DNA from 3 places in the Metabacillus sp. B2-18 genome. Region 2 is predicted to be linked to each of the others. Evidence: riboswitches for the same ligand, from Rfam matches in the RefSeq annotation. Region 2 holds a riboswitch; each other region holds the start of a gene.

Region 1 (7,548 bases), 1.2 Mb from region 2:
CTGTATAAGCTTGCCTATGAGGTTCAAAAAAATACAGCAGTACCAACCTTTGAGGGATTGCAAGCACCTAACCATCTACCACACTTCACTCCTCTCCCCCACCAGCTAGAGGTGGCTCAAAGAGTTGTTGAAAAAATGAACGGAAAAGCGATTTTAGCTGATGAGGTTGGTTTAGGTAAAACAATTGAAGCCGGCTTAATTTTAAAAGAATATATGATTCGTGGATTAGTTAAAAAGGTGTTAATACTAGTCCCTGCCTCCCTCGTTTCACAATGGGCTCGGGAATTAAATGAAAAGTTCTTTATTCCAGCAGTCGAGCAAAAGAAAAGCTATGTATGGGAAGCATGTGATGTTGTTGTTTCATCAATTGATACAGCCAAACGAAGTCCACATCGAGATATTGTGTATGAACAAAATTACGACTTAGTCATCATTGATGAGGCCCACAAGCTTAAAAATAATAAAACGAAAAACTATGAATTTGTTCAGAATTTGAAGAAAAAGTATTGCTTACTTTTAACAGCTACTCCCGTTCAAAACAGAGTTGAAGAGATTTTCAATCTTGTTTCCCTGTTGAAACCAGGTCACCTTGGCAACGAAGCATATTTTACAGAGGTGTTCTCCGCTAAAGAACGTTCTCTGGAAGATCATGAACATTTACGTGAACTCATTAACAAAGTAATGATCCGTAATCGTCGCGGAGACACCGGAATTGACTGGCCGAAACGAAATGTAGAAACTGTTCCAATTGAGTTTTCCGAAACAGAGCAAAACCTATATGACACGATAACAGCTATAAAATCGTCTTCACAATATGCAGCAAATGCTTTTTCAATCATGACACTCCAACGAGAAGCATGCAGCAGTCGTGAAGCCGTTTATATGACATTGAAAAAAATGCTGGATTTACCTGAGGAAGAGGAAGCAGCTCTACCAAATGACGTTATTAAAGATATCATGATGGCAATAGACGGTGTAACTCAAAACTCAAAAGCTCTCAAGGTAGTAGAGCTAATCAAAGAAATTGATGATAAAGTCATTATTTTTACTGAATACCGTGCTACACAGTTTTATTTACAATGGTTTTTACAACAAAACGGTATCAGCTCTGTTCCTTTCCGCGGTGGGTTTAAACGCGGGAAAAAAGACTGGATGAAGGAACTGTTCAAAAACCGCGTTCAAGTGTTAATTGCAACCGAAGCTGGTGGTGAAGGGATTAACCTACAATTCTGTCATAATATTATTAACTATGATTTACCATGGAATCCAATGAGGCTGGAACAACGGATTGGACGTATCCATCGTTTAGGACAAGAACATGACGTAAACATCTACAATATGGCAACAAGAAACACAGTTGAAGAACATATACTGACCCTTTTATATGACAAAATTAATTTGTTTGAAAAAGTTATCGGTGATCTTGATGAAATCCTAACTCGACTAGAAATTAAAAACTTTGATGAGCATATTCAAGACATTATGGTCAATTCGAAGAGTGACCGGGAAATGAAGATTAAAATGGAAAATTTAACATCGATTCTTGACTATGCACATTACTCACAAGAACAAAGAAAAGCAGCTAGTGGCGACAAATAATTTTTCCCTGAAAGGTGGCGAAAAGCATGCAACAAGAGCAAATTCACAGCTATTTAGAAAGCTTCTTCACAGCCAATTCCTGTGACATCATTGAAAAAGGTCAAGGCTACATAACGGTTCAGCTAACCATTGAAATGGACAAGGAATTAATGAACCGCCCTTTCTACTGGCATTACCTTGAAAAAACAAACGGTATTCCAAACCCGATGAAGCTCACTCTCATCACAGATCAAAATCAAGCACCAAGCGATCTTAAGGGCGAGGTCATGCACTTCGGTGCCCCCCGCCTTCACCAAATTTTTCGTTCGACAACAAATTTAGGAAGCTATATCCGACTTTTTGAGCAGGTCAAAGAACCGGGTGGAAACATCCCATTACACCCTTGGATTGGTGTTAACATTATGGTTTCCTATCAATGTGATATGAAAAAGGATCAGCTTTACTCTATTGGGTTGCATTTGGTTAGTGGGACTTTAGTAGAAAACTTTCAAGATAAGCTAGAGAAATTAGAGCTAACACCGAAGATTCCGGATCTCTGTTTTACGATGACACCTTTGATTAAGCCACAAAGTGGAATTAAACGGATTGAACAGTTTATTATGCAATCTATTCATGAACAAGATCATTCCTGGGCGGATAAAGCGAGGGAAAGATGGAATGAAGATTTAAAGCTTTTGGATCATTTTTATGAAGATATGGATGAGAAGCCTGATTGTTATGAGGTGGAGAAGGAAGCATTGAGGGAGCTTTATGAGCCGCAGATAAATATTTCGGTTCAGAATGGTGGGATTTTTTATTTGACGCCGCAGGGGATATTTAAATAGAGTAAGGAGAATGGCAATCTTAGTGCGATTGTCATTCTTTTGTGTCTAGTTACTTCTACTATATCCTCCAAAATTAAAATATAGTTCGACAAAATGAATATTTGCTTGGAGCTATGTTCATTAAAGTTTTGTTAACAAAACTTCAGAAAAACTCACTTTTCTAATTCCCCTACGTAATTTACAGGCATATATACCCATCTTATATTACATAAATGTTAAAAACTCAAAATACACAAGAAAATTTTTGTCATCGACATCATTCTGCACACTTCCTAAAAATTCCCTTTTATAATATGAATAGTTAATAAGACAGACATAAACTAAGGACTTTCGCACAAAAAGATTATTTCTTTAGTAATAATATAATCAGTTCAAGGGCAAACCTATTGAAAAATAGGGACGCAAAGTCACAGGTCTAAAGTTTAAAACTATGATGGCTGGACTGCCTGGAATACAAGAGTATTTTAGGAGGATGAGATAGTTGAATAACGAAACGATACATAACCTGATTAAAGACAGGCAGCTTGACCATGAATGGGTCAAATTAATTTTAGAGGCACTTGAGATTGGTATAAGTGTAGAAGAAATAAAAGATTTCTTTATTAAAAAAGGAAATCCAACTACTTAACTCTTTCTCACAGAATTTTTTTAGAAAACCGTTCTCCATATCAAACAAAATCCTTCTTTATATGTTATAATAGCATTATTAAAGGAAGGTGACTTTGACGTGATTGGCCCACGAATAAAAAAATATAGAACCCAAAAAAACCTATCACTATCAGAACTAGCAGAACGAGCAGGAGTTGCAAAATCATATTTAAGTTCGATTGAGCGCAATCTCCAGTCAAATCCTTCTGTTCAGTTCTTGGAGAAAGTGTCATCTGTACTCGGTGTACCGGTAAATACACTTTTAAATGAACAAAACGAAACAGATCCCGAAGAACTTGACTTAGAATGGACTAAACTTGTTCAAGATGCTATGAAATCCGGTGTGTCTAAAGAACAGTTTAAAGAGTTTTTGGAGTTTAACAAGTGGAGACTTCAGAATGATCTTGATAAATGAGGCATAATTAATAGCTTACTTTTAGCTTTAAATTATGTCTTTTCTACTTAGTAAAAGTAAAATATTCCATTTAAAATATACCTATCTATTAACTAAAATAATCTAAAATCCATGCACCATGTAATAACATAACAAATGAATACAGAAGAGCAGCAAACGTAGTTAATAAAAACACTCCCTTATTATTAACTATATCTAACGATAGGTATACAATTAAACTCAGTAAAATTGATAAAGTAAACTTAAAAACGATAAAATACATAGGTTTCATAATGAACAAAGATTTCATAACTGGATTTGCTTCATCAATAATGTTCATGGTTAACCCTATATAAGTAAGAATTCCATCCACTATGTTTAATAATGCAAGATACAAGAAAACATACTTCAATATAGTACCTCCTAGATCTAAGGAATCTTTATATTCTCCAAACTAAATAGGGAATTTGTGCATGTAAGTATCTCCACTATCGGTCCCCCTTATACTAAAGTCGAAATAATTTAACCGAGCACTTTTTTGTTCATTACATATTCAACTTTATATTATATTTAATTCCTCTGGCTTATTGACCGACCTAATTAATTACATTCTATTTGTGAAAAAGCTAATTATTTTATTGTTTTTTACCTTTTCTGGCATTTCCTTATAAACCATTCTATTATTACAAACTAAATTTGCATTTTCTTGAAGAATAAATTTTGTCTCCACACCTATTTGTTTCTCAATTGCATCATAAGCATCCCGCAAATGAAATGAACGCATTGTAGTATTATGTGCATCTGAGGCAATAAAGTGTGTGAGATTATGATCTATAAGTTCAAAACTTAGTTTTTTCACTCTTTTTCCAAACATTCCGGTAATACTAGCAGCAGTTATTTGTGACAAAGCCCCATCCTTTATCAGTTTATATAAAAGATCTGGCTTTTCAAGTATTTCATGGTTTCTTTCGGGATGAACTATAACTGGTATAATTCCATTTACTTGAAGATCATAAAGTAATCTATATGTATACCTTGGAACATGATAATGGGGAAGCTCAATAAGCATATATGAAGAGTTATCACCAATTGTTAGAAGCTCACCCTTCTCTAAATCTTCCACTATCTCTCCATATATACGAATTTCCTGTCCAGGGAGAATTTCGATATTTATTTTTTCCTTCTGTAGTTCACCCTGAAGTTGGTCAATTTTATTCAAAATCTTTTCCCTATCATTCTCATATCTCCCATTTTTATGATGTGGTGTTGCAATGATTTTCGTAATTCCTTCATTCACTGCTACCTTAGCCATTTTAATACTTTCTTCTATATTATTGGCACCATCATCTGCATCTGCTAAAATATGACAATGAATATCTATCAACTAAATCACCTCAATTCATTAAAAAATATAAATACAAAAAACTACTAAGTATCCCATTTTACAACGGTGTCTAAGTAAGTCAAAAATAGTATAACTATAATTAGTTTATTTTTATCAAACTACCGGCTGCTTTCAATAAGATTCTTTATTTCTTCTAGTATTTGAAAATTTTTTTTGTTTTGTTCGAGCATTTTATTCATAATATCTATAGTTACATTTTGCGTTAATTCAATATCTGTTTTAGTGGAAATATCGGATGAATTATTGGATTCTAAAAATCTCTGAAGATCTACCTCAAGTGCAATTGCAATTTTTAATAGAATCCCGATAGAGGGGTTTTCTTGAATGTTTCTCTCGATATTGCTTAAGTAAGATTTCGATATATCTGTCTTTTTTGATAATTGAGAAAGGGTCATATTTCTACTTTCCCTTAACTTTTTAATAGATGTACCTAGCATTGAGTTACCTCCTTTTTGTTATCCTATTTTGTTAAAGCAGTTTAGGTTCTAATATACGCGATACTGTATATCCAATAATAATTGTTAGTATTCCTGTATAATTTATCCCTAAAGTTGCCTCTTGAAATAGAGAAATGATGAATGTAGCAAATAGTATTCCAGATAAAACAATTAATAGGTAATTAATTTCATTATTATAAGCATTTTTCAAAAGGAAGTTTATACACCCGATGAAAAATATTAAGTATAGCACTAACCCTGGATATCCAAGCTGATATATTAAAGAGCCAAAGAAACTTTCTGTTCCTAAATGAGAAAGATCCCATGCTGAAATTCCTGATAACATTGCATAGTAAATCCCACCAGCACCAACCCCATTACCAAGGGGATACTCATAAGAAGATATTAAAGGTAAAATAAAACCATTAAAATGGACAATAGCACTTGACCTAAAATCAATATTATAAGCAACGATAAAACAGACAGTTAAAACAATTAATAAAGGTAAAATAAAAATTTTAGGCTTTAATTTGATTGAGTAAAGAAAAAACACCCAAACAAGAACTATGCTGTATATACCTAAAGCCCCTTTACCTAATGTAAGAAAAAGTCCGAGCAATAAAAAAGCCCTGATAAAAATAAGTGAATTATTCCTTTTTAACATTAAAGAACAGCACAGTGCTACTAAAATAAAATAACTGAAGTTTATAACATCATAGAATATTGAAAACATCCTAGGTACAACAAAATTACCTAGTGGTGTACTCCAATTAGGTAATCCCCCCTGTACACCCTTTGCTTGTAGAACAATGTCGATATTCATCCATTCATTCCAAATATATGAATCCAAGTCAAATAAATTGAAAATAAAGCCTATGAAAACAGTAAAAACACCTAGTGCAATGATAAATTTAATTAACTTATATAAATCTTGTAAATTATTCTTTAATCCATAATAGATCAACCTGCCAATAAAGTAGCTAATAAATAGAATTGTAAATTGCCTTAAATAAAAAAGTTTACTTTCTAATGTTGGACTACTTGAAAGAACAAAACTTAAGGCGATAACTAGAAACAAAGGATAAATAACCTTTTCAAAACTTAAAAGTTTAATATTATTCTTATATTTTAAAAAAAGTAAGACAAGAACAATACTTGCAAATAGTTCTTTATAAACTAAAAGAAGCTTTATGTTGCTACCGTTATCTTGATAATCTGTAAAGTTATTACCCAATCCTATTAATATATTCTGAAAGACAATACAAAATACTAAATGATAAAGAAGATACACAGGCTTGTTTAAATAAAATATGGTAAACAAGGAAAAAAGCAAGCTAGATAATATTAGAATAGTATAGGTTAATTTCACCTCATGCAAATTTGCAATTAAGCAAAAGAGAACAGTATGTAACAAAAGAAAAAGCAAATAGATTGAAGTTTCATATTGATTACTTTCTCCTTTCATATCAATCGTCAATTGGGACACTCGCTTACCTCCTCTTTATTTAGGATAGCCATTTTCAATTGAAAAGCTGCAAATTTCTATTAAAATTTTTATCATTTAACATAATTTCAAAAATCCCCTGATTTCTTACACAGTCAAACTGAATGATTAGCTAGAAAGGTAGTTGTTTTTGTCAATATTAATTTGAGCCAGAGTGATCACTTCAAAAGTGAGCCACTTTATCATTTCTAGCCCCCATTACTGGGAGGGATTGGGTGTTTGGAGGTCTTGCCCCGAGGAGGGGCAAGACCTCCAAACACCTCGCGTTCACTCCTGGTTATGCTTTAGTTTCTCCATTTTGTTTCATACTTTGTCTAAATCGATAGGATTCTCCGTTCAGTAAGTGGATGTGTGATCGATGGGTGAGTCGATCGAGAAGGGCAGCTGTCATTTTTTCATCTCCGAAAAGACTAGTCCACTCCGTAAATTCAAGATTGGTAGTAATAATAACGCTTGCACGTTCATACCTACTTGAGAAAAATTGAAATAGGAGCTCTGATCCAATTTTTGAAAAAGGTACATACCCTAGCTCATCTACGATGATCACATCAAATTTGAGCCACTTCTTTTCTAAAGCACCGAGTTTATGCTCGTCATTCGCCATCAGTAATTCTTCTACTAATTTAGACGCTGTAATGAACTTGGTTTTATAACCATTCTTTATCATCTCAATACCGAGTCCTGTAGCTAGATGGGTCTTTCCAGTACCACTATTTCCGAGAAAGAGAATGTTTTCC
Region 2 (7,548 bases):
TCATCATGTGAAGGAGCAATCTCTGCCCCTTCTTCGGTCGGGTCTTCGTTCGCTGTTACAATATCACTTTCCTGTGCTATTGTTTCCGTGACAGCCTCTTCGGGTTCTACACTAGCTTCTTGCTGTTCTGAAAACATCAGCTTCTCTCTCATGACTTCATCATTAATAAACTCATCTATTTCCGTTTCAAGTGGCTTTTCAGGATTCAGCCTACGTAAAAGGCGGCTTGCACTTTTCACAGACAAACGGATTCCGTCTCTGCGATTTTCAAGCTTTGCTTTAACGTCCTCTGAAAAGTCATCGTCTACAGCTGATTCTTCATATTTTTGTTCGAAAAAGGACATAAGTTTCGTTACTTCTGTTTCAAGCCCTTGGAATTGATTTTTCCATTTGTCTAAGGAGTTTGCCTTTTCTTGATAATCAGTCTGGGTTTTTCCAAAACTCTTCAATGTATCTTTAAATTCTGACATTATCTAAAACTCCTAATCTCTTTTTATCGTAATTTCACTTGCGATACTGTCTTCACCATCTAATCGTGCCGAAACAATCACTTCATTTTGCTGGTTTACTGTGAAATTAACATAAATGCGGTGCTTTCCTTTTGGTGCTGGCGGAATACCTGTTAAGAAAAATTCACCAATACAAATGCATTTTTCGTCACCAACACTTTCAACAAGCTCTGGTGTTTGGAAAACTGTAATACGCATTTCTGTCATATTATCTTCAGGAGTGCTATAAACTTTTTCACTTGAAACAGTCGGCTGCTCGTTTGTTAGCTCAACACCTTTTTCAATGATTGCGTTAAAGCGTCCACCACGAATTTCAATACCAAGATGATGTGTAACAATGTTATTCATTTCAATCTCAGTATCTAGTTGATCTTCTTTTTCAGCCTCATTTGTTTCTTCCAATTTGTCAGTTGGAACTCCAAGGCTTGCACCAAATACAGCGGCACCCTGCGCCACAACTGTATCAGGGTCGATATTTGAGTATGGCTCTTTATTTAAGATTTCTTTAATTTTTGTACTAACTAATGGAATACGTGAAGATCCGCCAACTAAAATAACACGGGAAATATCGTTCGTTGTTAGCTTTGCATTTTCAAGTGCTTTTTTCATCGTATCCATTGTTTGATTGATTAATGGCTCAATTGCTGCATCAAAATCATCACGAGTTAACTCATATTCAACATTGTGAATGTTTCCGAACTCATCTTTAATTAAGTTAGAAATTTCAATCGCTGCAAAGTCTACTTCAGATAATTCCTTTTTCGCTTGCTCACAAGCTTCTTGTAACTGCTGCTGAGCCGCTAATAAATCTGTTGCTGACACACCTTGGTCTGCAACAAGGTCGAATATATCAATCTTGCTTTTTTCTTTAAAATCATCATTTACTAGCTTCATGATGGCTTGATCAATGTCGTAGCCACCAAGCTGAGGATCTCCCTCTTTTGCTAGAATTGTAAATTTAGCTGGAGAATCTTCGGAAACACTATCAACCTTTAGAATTGAGACGTCAAACGTACCTCCACCAAGGTCATACACCATGATTGTTTGATTACGTCCCACTTCCATTCCGTATGCAATCGCAGCTGCAACAGGCTCTTCTAGCAAGTACGTAACATTTAAACCAGCTAATTCAGCTGCTTCTCTTGTTGCACGCTTTTTGTTATCATCAAAGTTTGCTGGAACACAGATGACAGAATAAACAGGTGTTCCTTTTAAATCGATTTCTTCTTGGTTAATGACATATTCACGAAGCTTTGATAAAATTTCAGCCGAAATATCTTCTGGACGATATACCTCTCCGAAAAATTCACGGCTCCATTCTGTTCCCATTTCACGTTTAATAAAGGAAACTGTGTTTTCTGGGTCAATTAAGATACGGCTTTTCGCTGTTTCTCCGACTTGGATATTATCCTCCGAACGAAAGCTAACAACAGATGGAAGTGTTAGTTCTTTCCCTAATTTGATCATATGTGGCTTACCTTTTCGGTAAATAGATACAGCCGAGTTTGATGTACCAAGGTCAATACCTAGAATATATGGACTGTTTTTTTCTGTAATTGCCAATTTTGACTCCCCCTATTTATTAGTGTTTATAACAACTTTTACTGGTCTTAGATCACCGCTATGAAGCATTGACTCAATTAATGGAATATCTAAATTCCCATCTTCTTGATATGAACGGAAAATTAATGATTCTCTTCCAACCTCAGCACTAGAGAAGGTTAAGATTCCACTTTGATCTATTTCAAACAAAGCGACAGCAATTACTTCTTGTGCTTGAGGTTTGTGTATTTTTAAAGTTAACTCTCCAATTTTTGATTCATCAGTCGGAATTCTTGATTCCGTTCGATACACTTGTAACCGAAGTTCTTTTTGATAAGGTTGAATTGTAAAGCAGATTTCAGCACCTGTACAAGGCAACTTTGTATTTTTGTTAATTAAGTGAAAGACTTTAAACTCATTAGTTTCCATTTCAATTAACCCAATACCAATCGAGTGTGAGGTAACCTCTTCTACTTCAATTGGAACTGGTGTCGAATCTAAATCAGGGGCAGAAAGATTAGCTGCCATAATCGCAGCGCCTTGTGCAACAATCTCATCAATATTATCTGCAATGTACGGTTGTTTGATCTGTTTAGCCACTACCTCCTGAACGGCTCTCATTCTTGTCGAGCCACCAACGAGAATCACTCGGCTAATATCATTTTTGGTTAGCCCTGCTGCCTTAAGTACTTCTTGAATTTTATCAATTGTACGATCCAATAAAGACTGAGTGAGTTGGTTGAATGTGTGAATATCCACTTCTTCATCTAAATGAGTGCCAAAAATATCAGGAATTGTAATATCAGCAAAATCGCTTTCTGATAATTCCTTTTTCAATTCCTCAACAGCCTCTTTTAATTGCTGAATTGCAGTAGATCCGTTGTTGCTATTTTTTACACTTCCTGATACATTTAGCTTCTTCATTAAGTACTCTGTGATCGCCTCATCGAAGTCATCGCCACCGAGCATGCTGTCACCATCAACTGCCACAACGCGGAAGTTGTTGTTTTCAACTTTAAGAATAGAAACGTCAAATGTTCCACCACCAAGGTCATACACCATAATTGTTTGGTTGCGTTCTTTATCCAGGCCATAAGCAATAGCCGCTGCAGTTGGTTCAGACAGCAGTCGTAGAACATTTAGTCCTGCCATTTCTCCTGCTTTTCTTGTTGCTTCACGTTGCTCATCAGTGAAATAAGCTGGGATTGTAATAACGGCATCCTTAACCTCTTCCCCTATGTACTTACTTGCTTCAACTCTAATTTTTTCAAGGATGTTTTTCGCTACATCAACTGGTGTTACGGTTCTATTGTGAACGTGATACACTTTGTCTCTGTTTCCTATGAATCTTTTGGAAGAAGCAATACTGTTTAGAGGATCAATATAAAGTCGTGCCTTTGCCGCATTTCCAACAAGAATTTGGCCATTGTCTTTATATGAAATAACAGATGGCATTGTTTTACGTCCATCTACTGGAATGGTTTCTACTTTTCCTCTCCGATAAACTGCTACTGCTGAGTTACTTGTGCCTAAATCAATTCCAATCGCTGTACCCATGCTATTGCTCCTTTATTTTGAAGTTATGAAATAAACCTATAAATATAGGGAATCTACTAGATTAATTAAATTTGAATTTTTCTAACCTATACTGCTTATATTAGGTCTAACTACTTATTATTATCGGTTTATTTTTTTGATATTTAAGTAAGTTATGGGAATTATATGGTTTTTTTAAAAAGTAAAGTCTATAAAAACAACTAGCTTTTTACTGCCTTTAGTACAATAAATAGTATCACTCCAGGAATCATCCCCCACGGAAATGTCATAATAATCCCAAGAAGAACAAGCCCGATAATTAACAGTTTTCCAAATGTATTAAAAATACCTGAGAAAAGAGCAAATCCTATTTTGAAAATTCCGTTAATGATTTTTATTGCTGGCCAAATTGTCAATAAAATAGCAAGAACAATAATAATGATATGCATAGTTTATCCCCTCATTTTTATATAAAAAAGAAAAACACTATGGTTCAAATTTGCCATAGTGTTTCCTAACGCTCATGGCAGCTTGACGATCATAGCACTAATGCCTTAGACTCATAGCTTTGCGTCCTCACCTTTCAGTAAGTTTGCCTTTTTCTTATTATTTACTAGTTATAAAGTTATAAATACCGATATTGACTCTAGTTATATTATACCAAAATCTCTACACCCTTAAAAAGAACTTTGTGACTTTTTCGACTTTTTCTGCACTGCCATAGGGACAGGTTCACTGTCCCATTATTCTTTTTCCAAAGGTGGACAAATAACGGGCCACAGAACCAGGCCCTTTGTCTCATTTCCAATAATCCCCCCTGGAAATCCCATTTCTTTTCCTTTACCATAGACCATGGATATCAAATAAGGGGGTATTCTTTTGACACTAAAGAGAAAACTAGTAAACACACTACTACTAGGTACAACATTATTATTAGCTCCAGTTGTAACGAATGCATCTCCAGGAGGTTTGGATTCTAACGGTGGTCATACTTGTCGTACAAACTGTTCACAGCACGGCTTAGAAACCGGTGAATATCACTATCACAGAAATGGTGAGATTGTTAAGGTCCCTACTCCAACTACAAACACACCTACAACAAATATGAGCAATGTAGCTTACCAAGATGCTGTAAATCAAGGTAAGATCCTCAATTCCAAATTATCAGCTTATCATCAGGCAATTAACAGCGGAGATATCGCGAAAATAAATGGACTATATGATGCTTTTACGAAGCAATTAAAATTAGTAGAATCAAAGATTGGGAAGGTATCTGGTTCATCTAATCGCTCAAGCTTAAATGAGCAGTATATAAGACCTTCAAAAATTGCGATTGAAAGAACAATTTATGAAGTTTCTCAGTACCGTTTGTTAAGTGTTATTAGTGCAAATGTTGGAAATGGGAACATTGGGCAAGCTATTTCTAATACAGAAATGCTTGAGCGTTTAAAGGATCGAGCTGATGAAATTAAAGATGCTGGTGGATATCAACAGCTCCCAAGTGGAGTGAATAAATCATTACGTGCTACTGAGGCTAACCACCAAGGAAATCTTCTTACTCACTTGCTTGCAACATATAATGTGGCAATAAATAGTGGCGATATATATGAGGTTGACTTCCTATATGATCAATTTACAAAGCAGTTACGCATAACAGAATTAAAGATTGGACAAGTTTCAGGTCCAAATAATCGTTCAGCATTGAATGAAAAATATATTACACCAGCCAAAGTTGCAGTTGAACGCACGATCTACGAGGTTTCACAGCTTCGTTTAATGTACGTGATCGTTGACTTAATTGAGAGCGGTCAAACTAGTGAAATTGATTCTAAGTTTAAAGTGTTAGATCGTTTGAAAAATAGAGCAGATGAAATAAAGGATACAGGTGGCTACAAAGCACTTCCTTCTATTATTAAAACAGATCTTGAAAGCTTAGAAGGAGACCTTAGAAATCCTCAAGACTTTTCAGGTGTAGGACTTTTTGAAGCTCATTTCATTGATGTTGGACAAGGTGACAGTACGTTATTAGTTACTCCTAACGGTAAAACGGTTTTAATTGATGGTGGTAAGGAATCTGAAGCAGATCAATTGGTTCAACACCTTACGGACTTAGGAATCCAAACGATTGACTTAATGGTTGCCACTCACCCTGACGCAGACCATATTGGCGGACTGGTGCCTGTCTTAGAACAATTTGAAGTAAAAAAAGTGGTTGATTCAGGTAAATCACATACAACTCAAACATATATGGATTACCTGGCACTTATTGATCAGAAGAATATTCCGTTTGAAATTGCAAAAGAGGGTTCATTTTTGAACGTAGATTCTGCAGTTACAATTGAGGTTTTAAACGCATTAGAAGAAAGCAGTGATACAAACGATTCATCAGTTGTGTTGAAGGTATCATATGATGAATCTGACTTCTTATTAACTGGTGACGCGGATGCTGAGATCGAAGCAGAAATGATGGCAGAAGGCTACAACCTTGACTCAGAAGTGTTAAAGGTTGGCCACCACGGTTCTGACACATCAACATCTCAAGCATTCCTAGAAGCAGTTGATCCAATTATAGCCGCTGTCTCAGTGGGAGATAATAGCTACGGACACCCTGCCCCATCTGTTATGGACCGTCTAACAAGCTATGGAGTAGAACTCTACACAACACTCCAAAGCGGCGACATCATCATGACATCAGACGGACAGGAAATCACAGTTTACACAGAACGTTAACAAGGGGACAGGTTCCTTGTCCCACTCTAATGGGGTGTTTTAGTGAAAGCCAAAGTTTACACAATTGACCGCTTCGAAAAGGACTTGGCTGTTTTGCTCTTAAGAACAGATGAAACAGTTCAGGTTGATGTTCCGCGCAATCAGTTGCCGGATAGAATAGAAGTAGGTAGTATTCTCGAGGTTGAGTTTACTGGTGACGGGTCTGTTTTATTCGCAAACATTCTAGAAGACGAGACAAGTACTGCTAAGAATAATGCTCAAGAGTTACTGAATAAACTAGCCAATAAAAATTAAAGCGGGACGTGGGGACAGGCACCTTGTCCCATCATTAAAAAGCTAGGATGAATTCTCCATATTGAAGATAAAGAAGGGGATCCATTGGATACCCCTTCTCCTATGGGACAGTGAACCTGTCCCTCTGTCCCGACCTTTGGGACAGCGCACCTGTCCCTATTAAGCTTCAAATCTTTTAATTAAGCCGTTTAGGTCATCAGATAATTTCTCTAGCCCTTCTGCACTTCTAGCTATTTCTTCCATAGAAGTACTCGTTTGCTGAATCGAAGCAGATGTTTGCTCAATTCCTGCCGCTGATTCCTCTGAAATCGAAGCTATATTCGAAATCGAGTTGTTCATTTTTCCACATTCATGGTCGATATCACTTAACCTCATAGCAACACCTTGAATTTTATCTACAACTTCAGTAATAGCCTGATGAATTTCCCCAAATGTTTTTCCAGTTGTTTGAATATCACTCGTCCCTTTTTCAACTTCACTGTAGCCTTCTTCTAAAGACGTCACAACATTGTTTGATTCTGTTTGAATGCTATTCACAATTCCAGTTATATCAGAAACAGATAAAGTAACTTGCTCCGCCAGCTTACGAACCTCACTAGCTACAACTGCGAATCCCTTACCATGCTCCCCTGCTCTAGCTGCCTCTATCGCTGCATTTAAAGCAAGTAAATTTGTTTGTTCAGCGATTGATTGGATAACACCAACTAAGTTTGAAATTTCCTTTGATTGAGTATCAAGTTGTTTTACTTTATCAACAGACTCTTTCACAATTGTATTAATTTTATCCATTTGACTAATGGAGGATTCCATAAGTCTAGTGCCTTCCTCTGTAAGTCCTTGTGCTGAAACTGCAGAAAACACAATGGTTTCTCCAAAAGAGTTGGATTCTTTAATTTTATCTACAAAGCCACTCATTGTTTCTGCCAGCTCTGATGCA
Region 3 (7,548 bases), 260 kb from region 2:
CAACACCTGAAATTGCGAACCTAGGGATGTTCGTTATCGGCTTAGTTGCAGCTGGTGCAATGGCTGCTGCCCTTTCAACTGCAGGTGGACTAATGATTGCGATCTCATCTTCATTTGCACACGACATTTACTATCGAGTTATGAAGCCAAACGCATCAGAAAAGAACCGTCTATCAGTAGCACGTTGGTCCATTGTTATTGCAACTTTATTCGCGGGTCTTATCGCCTTAAACCCACCAGGAGCTATCACGCAAATCGTTGCCTGGGCCTTCGCTCTCGCATCAGGAACCTTCTTCCCAGCTCTCTTAATCGGAGTATGGTGGAAACGCTCTAACACACCAGGAGTCATCTCTGGAATGCTCGTCGGTCTTGCCGTCACACTTATCTACATCTTCGCCAGCAAATACGGCGGCTTCACCATCGCAGGCATCATCGACACCGGCGCAGGAATCTTCGGCGCCACAGCAGCCATCCTAACAAACGTAATCGTATCACTCTCAACAAAAGCACCATCCATCAAAACACAAGAAGAAGTACTCAACCTGCGCTACCCTGAGCAGATGACTTACAAAGATGGGGAGGTCTGGATGGACTAGAGGGGGCCGGTCCGCGGAGTTTTGGTGGTGCCTGTCACTTCCCGAGTTTTCTTGTTTCACATAATGTTTCACACGCCCGAATCAGAAGTTGGTTCGGGTTTTTTGGTGCCTGTCACTCCCCGAAATTTCTTGTTTCACAATGTTTCACATATGCATAACTTGTTGATCGAATTTGATGCTGCTAGGCATCACTCAAGAGCTTTAGAGGAGTGGTGGAGTGATATATAGGATATAGAGGGTAGTCACATAAACAATAATGTAACAGGGCCCCTAAAAGGCATTAAAAACCCACCGCCACGTACTCCCAATTTTACATCCAGAAAATCAAAAAAATCTTCAAAAATAGAAATAATTTCTCAACCTCCCTAATACACTATTAGAGTGTGTTTTTCTTATACCTCGCGATCGCTCTCAAACATCGACAAATTTCTCGGGAAATAATTCACCCAGCTACTATTTCCTTTCACCCCGGAAAAAAATCAGATTCAAAAAAACAACCTCCAAACCCTCAGATTTCCTGTCCTAAACGGGTGTTTTTGAAAAAAATTCAAAGAATCCCTTGTCCCACTTGAGTTTTCTTGCATATATCTTAATCCAAGCTAATAAAATGTTTACAAACCTATTCAAAGAGAGTGTTTGAGGTGAGGGATCGTGAGTGTAATTTATAATCGCTGTAATAGAGACATCATACGATCATCTAAGAGAAATTCAGCCAAAGTGACTTTTGTATGCGAGTCTCATTTCACACTTCTCACATCCATATTAGGGAGGTAGAGTGGTGTGCACGATTACATCAAAGAACGCACAATCAAGATTGGGAAGTATATCGTGGAGACAAAGAAAACAGTTCGCGTTATTGCGAAGGAGTTTGGAGTTTCCAAAAGTACCGTCCATAAGGATTTAACAGAAAGGTTACCTGAAATTAACCCTGATCTTGCGAATGAGGTAAAGGAGATACTAGATTACCATAAATCAATTAGACATTTGCGTGGTGGAGAAGCAACAAAGCTTAAGTACAAGAAGGACGAGATTTTAGAAGAAGAACCAGTGAAATAAGCACATTCTATCTACATCTTTCATAATCGACATATTCCTACATAAATACTTGAAATTATTTTACAAAATCATACTATTTTTGCGATTTTATGATACAATATTTAATTAGGTTAAACTAATCACGGGAATGAGATTTGCAAGGAGGATATAGATAGAATGTTCGCGAGGGATATTGGTATAGATCTTGGTACGGCAAATGTACTGATTCATGTTAAGGGTAAAGGAATTGTTCTAAATGAACCTTCCGTTGTTGCGTTAGACAAGAATTCCGGAAAGGTTCTTGCCGTTGGTGAAGAAGCAAGACGTATGGTAGGACGTACTCCTGGGAATATTGTTGCCATTCGCCCATTAAAAGATGGCGTCATCGCAGACTTTGAAGTAACAGAAGCAATGTTAAAGCATTTTATCAATAAGTTAAATGTAAAAGGATTATTTTCAAAACCACGCATGTTAATTTGCTGCCCAACGAATATTACATCTGTTGAGCAAAAAGCCATTAAAGAAGCTGCTGAAAAAAGCGGTGGAAAAAATGTATTCCTAGAGGAAGAACCAAAAGTAGCGGCCATTGGTGCCGGTATGGACATCTTCCAACCTTATGGAAACATGGTAGTAGATATAGGCGGTGGTACAACTGATGTCGCTGTGTTATCAATGGGCGATATTGTCACCGCCTCTTCTATTAAAATGGCAGGGGACAAGTTTGATAATGAAATCCTGCAATATATTAAAAGAGAGTACAAGCTTCTAATCGGTGAACGTACAGCTGAAGATATTAAAATCAATGTTGCAACGGTATTCCCAGGCGCACGTTATGAAGAAATTAATATTCGTGGACGTGATATGGTGACAGGATTACCTCGCACAATTACAGTAAATTCAACCGAAGTAGAATCAGCACTTCGTGAACCAGTTGCTGCGATTGTACAAGCTGCTAAGAGTGTATTAGAACGCACTCCTCCAGAACTATCAGCCGACATTATCGACCGCGGCGTGATCTTAACAGGTGGCGGAGCCCTTCTAAACGGCCTTGATCAGCTACTAGCAGAAGAACTAAAAGTCCCTGTACTAGTTGCGGAATCACCAATGGATTGTGTAGCAATCGGAACAGGAATTATGCTTGACAACATGGACAAACTTCCACGCAAAAAATTCGGATAAGTAAGCTTTTGAGCCTGTGTGTACAGGCTCTTTTTTTGTCTTGTTTATATTGTTAGTTTTATGAGGCTTTTTTGCTGGGGTAGGTTAGGTAGAAATATTTATATTGGGATGATGATTGGTTAGGAGCAGGGGAGAGTGTAGTGTCGTTCATCGGGATTATGAACGACAAAACAGGAGCGGTGGAAGAGAGTAGTGTCGTTCATCGGGGTATGAACGACAAAACAGGAGCGGTGAAGAGAGTAGTGTCGTTCATCGTGGAGAGAACGACAAAAAAGATCTGAGGAAGAGAGAAATGTCGTTCATTAGTTATGAAGACCAATCCAAGAGCTAAAAAAGAAGAAGATGGTTTTCATCCAAGTTATGAAGACCAATTAGGGAGTGGAATTAGAGGAAGATGGTCATCATTTTGGTCATGAAGACCAAACCAAGAGTAAGACAAGAGGAAGATGGTCATCATCGCGTCCATGAAGACCAAACCAAGAGTAAAACAAGAGGAAGATGGTCATCATCGCGGTCATGAAGACCAAACCAAGAGTAAGAAAAGAGGAAGATGGTCATCATCGCGTCCATGAAGACAAATCCAAGAGTAAAACAAGAGGAAGATGGTCATCATCGTGGCCATGAAGACCAATCCAAGAGTAAAACAAGAAGAAGATGGTATCATCGTGGCCATGAAGACCAATCTAAGAGTAAAACAAGAGAAAGATGGTCATCATCGTGGCCATGAAGACCAATCCAAGAGCAAAACAAGAGGAAGATGGTCATCATCGCGCCACGAAGACGAAACCAAGAGCAAAATATGAGCAAATTAGTCTTAATCATACCTATTAAGAAAACCCACCCCAAAAATCCACGCCCCCCAAAAAACTCCATAAAAAAAGCATGAATTCACCAAGTAAATTCACGCCAAAACCCAACTCCAATCCAATCCCCTACTTCAACTCCATCCAACTACCAACATGATGCACAGCAAACCCACCAAAACTGGAATAACCCTGATATTGCTCTAAAACAAGCCCCAGCTGATTATTCATTTCCGCCTGACCTTCTTCGAAAAACGTTAAAAATCCGTCACTAATACCGAGATTCATCGTCTCAACTGCGATCGTTACATCTTTATTAAGCAACACAGCGAGATCCATCTCATATTTCACTAATTCAATAATGCCATTTGGGCCAACGGCTTTGTCACGGTAGGCCATAATGGTCACTTCGTCTGTATTTTTTAACGCCCATTCGGCTAGATTGCCTTTTCCGTGTTTGTTACGGAAGTTCATTTCATCAAACCAAAACGGAATGTCAACTGCAAGACTGATGCCTAAACCAGATGCAGTATTAGCGGCAGCTAAAATCGCTCCTTGGTATTTAAGAACAGCAGCCCCATAGTTTGTTGTCCATTGCTCTGTTAAATAAGGCTCAATATCAAGGTGAATTCCGGCGAACTTCTGACCAGTAGCTGCCCCATTTTGATAACCACTTACCCAATTTAAAAAGTTCAAAAATGCTTTATTGTTAGCACCCCAGTTAGGTGCACCATCTAACGCGTAAACATCCATACCTAGCTTCGCAGCTTCGCTAATAAAAGTGTGATAATAGGTAACATCAATACTACGGTCAATCTGCAAAAACACGTGTGATACTTGCTTTGCTTCTAAAAACTGTAATGTAACTTCGCGGTCATTTACAATTTTACTCGTATCCCAGAGCCATGTTGAATAGCCCGGCGACAGACCCTCAGCTTGTGCTTTATGATTCAAAGCTAGACCTCCTAGTTGAGATCCTAGTAAGAATAGTAATGTCAGAACTACAACCTTTATTTTCATCATTAGCCTCTCCTTTTCAATAGCCCCATGGCTCAAAAAGGAGCCTGGCAGCTTGGCAGCCTTGCAATGTTGAACATTGGGTAGGCCCATAGCTTTGCGTCCTTGTTTTTCAACAAGTTTGCCTTTTTCAGATTTTTCTTAAGTATAAGGGCTTGTCCGGTAAAAAAATATAGGAGTGGGTTCCTATCATTATTTTCCCCTAAAATATAACAGGTAATTTATGAAAAAATGTAATGAGAAAACTGCCAATGTCCTTTATAATAAATGATAGGGAATTCTGTCGAAAAGAATTCATTTGTACGGTAACAACTATGTGACTAAGGTGGGTGTACAGATGTTAAGAGGTTTATATACAGCAACAGCAGGAATGCTTGCACAGCAAAGACGTACTGAAATGCTTTCAAATAATATGGCAAATGCCAATACAGCTGGTTATAAAGCGGATCAAGCAAGTGTCCGCGCATTTCCCGAAATGCTTTTAAATAGAATGGAAAATAAATCAGTACCAACAACAAATGGTTCAAGTTTTGGTCAAATCACACCGATTGGTTCGATTAACACAGGTGCTTACGTTCAAGAATTACAAAGCACTTTTTCACAAGGCGGTCTTAAAGAAACTGGCTTGTACACGGATGTAGCGCTTTTAGAAGAAATTATTCCCTTAAACGCAGAAACGAATGTAAAAGGTGCTTTGTTTTTTGCCGTTCAAAACCAAGCAGGTGAAGAGCGTTATACTCGTAACGGTCACTTTACACTAGATAATAACGGGATCCTAACTTCTGGAGGAAATCCAGTACTATCTACAACAGGCCAGCCAATCTCCATTCAATCTAGCGAATTCCAAGTAACGCCTGATGGAGAAGTAATTGCGGATGGAGAGTTCGTAGCACAAATTGATGTTCGTTTTGAAGCGGATGTTCGTAACCTTGTAAAAGAAGGTAATGGTTTATTCCGTACTTTCAATAATGAAGAACTGCCAACTGCAGTAAACAACGATAACATTCAATATAATCTAAGACAAAATTATTTAGAAACTTCAACAGTAGATGTTGGACGTACGTATACAGATATGATGACAGCGTACCGTTCGTTTGAAGCGAATCAAAAGGTATTACAAGCTTATGATAAAAGTATGGACAAGGCCGCGAACGAAATTGGCCGCATATAATAGGGGGTACTAGTAAATGCTACGCTCAATGATAACAGCGACGAATACGATGAGTCAGCTTCAAAAGCAGCTTGATCAAATCGGCCACAACATGGCTAATATTGATACACAAAGCTATAAAAGAACAGAAACTTCTTTCTCTGAGCTGGTACGTCAACAATTCAATAACCAGCCCAACGCTGCTGAGGAAATTGCAGAGCAACGTTTTGGCAGGGAATTAGGAATTAGACAGGGAACAGGAGCTATGCTTAACAGCAGCCTTGTTTTTACACAAGGAAACATTAAACAGACAAGCAGAGAGCTTGATATTGCCTTTACTCTTCCAAATCAATTTCTACAAATTGACGTAAACGGGGAGATTAATTATACAAGAGATGGTGCATTATACTTATCACCAACAAATGATGGAACAAATCAATTATTGTTAACAGCTTCTGATGGAAGTCCTGTTCTTGATGAAAATCAAAATCCGATTCGTTTTAATGATGATTTTCAAAAAATCGTTATTTCTAATGATGGTACGATTTCAACCGTTCAAAATGACCAAACAGAAGCACCACAAGAATTTCAGCTCGGTGTTGTCCAAGTAGATCGCCCGCAAATGTTAATTCAAAACGGAAACAACCGTTATGGATTAAAGGATTTAGGTGACATTCCGTTAAATGAAGTGTTAACGTTTCTAGAAGGTGAGCTGCGCGGTGATGTTGCAATGGAGCAAGGGGCACTTGAAATGTCCAATGTTGACTTATCCAAGGAAATGACCGATTTATTAATCTCACAGCGTTCCTATCAGATGAATGCAAAATCGGTTACACTTGGTGACCAAATGCTGGGATTAATAAACGGCGTAAGATAGGAGTTTAGTCTATTGGTAGCTAAAGAAACGACGAAACCGATCAGTCGAGAAGAAGTGAAAAAGGCTAAAAAGTCTAAAAAAGAACAAGAGATTCATGAAGAAGGTCGTCAAAAGGTGATTGTTCGAGTTCGATTACTCCCTATTTGGGTGAGGGTTCTGCTTGTTTTAATTCTTATGGTTGTAAGCACAATCGCTGGACTTATCGTCGGCTACGGAGTCATTGGTAGTGGCGAACCAAAGGATGCCCTTGAAAAGTCCACTTGGCAGCACATCATTGACTTGGTTGAAAAAGAATAAAGCTCGGGATATACTTGTTAAAAGGAAGGTGAAAGCCTTCCTTTTGTCGTACATATACATAGTGATGATTTTCTTAAAAAGGAGCTTATACATATGCTAGATAGTAATGAAATCAAGAGCATCATTCCACACCGTTACCCATTTTTACTTGTGGACCGCGTGCTCGAGGTCGAAGAAGGAACACGTGCAGTTGGAATCAAAAACGTATCAGCGAATGAAGAATTTTTTAACGGTCATTTCCCAGATTACCCGGTAATGCCCGGCGTATTAATTGTAGAAGCACTTGCACAAGTTGGCGCAGTGGCAATTTTAAAAAAGGAAGAAAACCGCGGTAGACTAGCATTTTTTGCTGGTATTGATAACTGTCGTTTCAAAAAACAAGTTGTACCTGGTGATCAGCTAAGACTTGAAGTTGAGATCACACGTTTACGTGGTTCACTTGGTAAAGGAAAGGCCATCGCAACAGTTGACGGCGAAGTAGCATGTGAAACAGAAATCATGTTTGCTTTAGGTGAGAAAAAATCAGAAGAGTAAGAAGTCATAAGAGTCAAATGACCAGATAGGTCGTTTGACTCTTTTTGCATGAGGAAGGTT

Evidence for each region. A riboswitch is a leader RNA that binds a small molecule or an ion and turns the genes downstream of it on or off. The one in region 2 is predicted to bind cyclic di-GMP.
Region 1: it holds a riboswitch for cyclic di-GMP, as region 2 does, so the genes downstream of both, LPC09_RS17180 (anti-repressor SinI family protein) here and LPC09_RS22890 (hypothetical protein) in region 2, are expected to answer to the same signal.
Region 3: it holds a riboswitch for cyclic di-GMP, as region 2 does, so the genes downstream of both, LPC09_RS24090 (amidase) here and LPC09_RS22890 (hypothetical protein) in region 2, are expected to answer to the same signal.

The regions. Positions count from the first base shown of each region.
Region 1 covers NZ_CP088245.1:3,375,495-3,383,042, forward strand. The annotation lists gene LPC09_RS17170 (DEAD/DEAH box helicase) at 1-1,599, shown strand, start outside; gene LPC09_RS17175 (YqhG family protein) at 1,626-2,423, shown strand; cyclic di-GMP riboswitch class I at 2,790-2,873, shown strand; gene LPC09_RS17180 (anti-repressor SinI family protein) at 2,905-3,051, shown strand; gene LPC09_RS17185 (helix-turn-helix domain-containing protein) at 3,151-3,486, shown strand; gene LPC09_RS17190 (DUF5658 family protein) at 3,575-3,877, opposite strand; gene LPC09_RS17195 (tyrosine-protein phosphatase) at 4,070-4,849, opposite strand; gene LPC09_RS17200 (helix-turn-helix domain-containing protein) at 4,969-5,307, opposite strand; gene LPC09_RS17205 (hypothetical protein) at 5,339-6,793, opposite strand; gene istB (IS21-like element helper ATPase IstB) at 7,089-7,548, opposite strand, start outside.
Region 2 covers NZ_CP088245.1:4,557,013-4,564,560, forward strand. The annotation lists gene grpE (nucleotide exchange factor GrpE) at 1-470, opposite strand, end outside; gene LPC09_RS22880 (Hsp70 family protein) at 483-2,072, opposite strand; gene LPC09_RS22885 (Hsp70 family protein) at 2,085-3,608, opposite strand; gene LPC09_RS22890 (hypothetical protein) at 3,809-4,036, opposite strand; cyclic di-GMP riboswitch class I at 4,110-4,194, opposite strand; gene LPC09_RS22895 (MBL fold metallo-hydrolase) at 4,467-6,317, shown strand; gene LPC09_RS22900 (DUF3006 domain-containing protein) at 6,360-6,611, shown strand; gene LPC09_RS22905 (methyl-accepting chemotaxis protein) at 6,771-7,548, opposite strand, start outside.
Region 3 covers NZ_CP088245.1:4,812,642-4,820,189, reverse strand. The annotation lists partial or broken gene LPC09_RS24110 (sodium:solute symporter family protein) at 1-596, shown strand, start outside; gene spoIIID (sporulation transcriptional regulator SpoIIID) at 1,377-1,652, shown strand; gene LPC09_RS24100 (rod shape-determining protein) at 1,809-2,810, shown strand; gene LPC09_RS24095 (hypothetical protein) at 3,361-3,537, shown strand; gene LPC09_RS24090 (amidase) at 3,743-4,636, opposite strand; cyclic di-GMP riboswitch class I at 4,677-4,766, opposite strand; gene LPC09_RS24085 (flagellar hook-basal body protein) at 4,968-5,801, shown strand; gene LPC09_RS24080 (flagellar hook-basal body protein) at 5,818-6,657, shown strand; gene LPC09_RS24075 (DNA-directed RNA polymerase subunit beta) at 6,670-6,954, shown strand; gene fabZ (3-hydroxyacyl-ACP dehydratase FabZ) at 7,048-7,488, shown strand.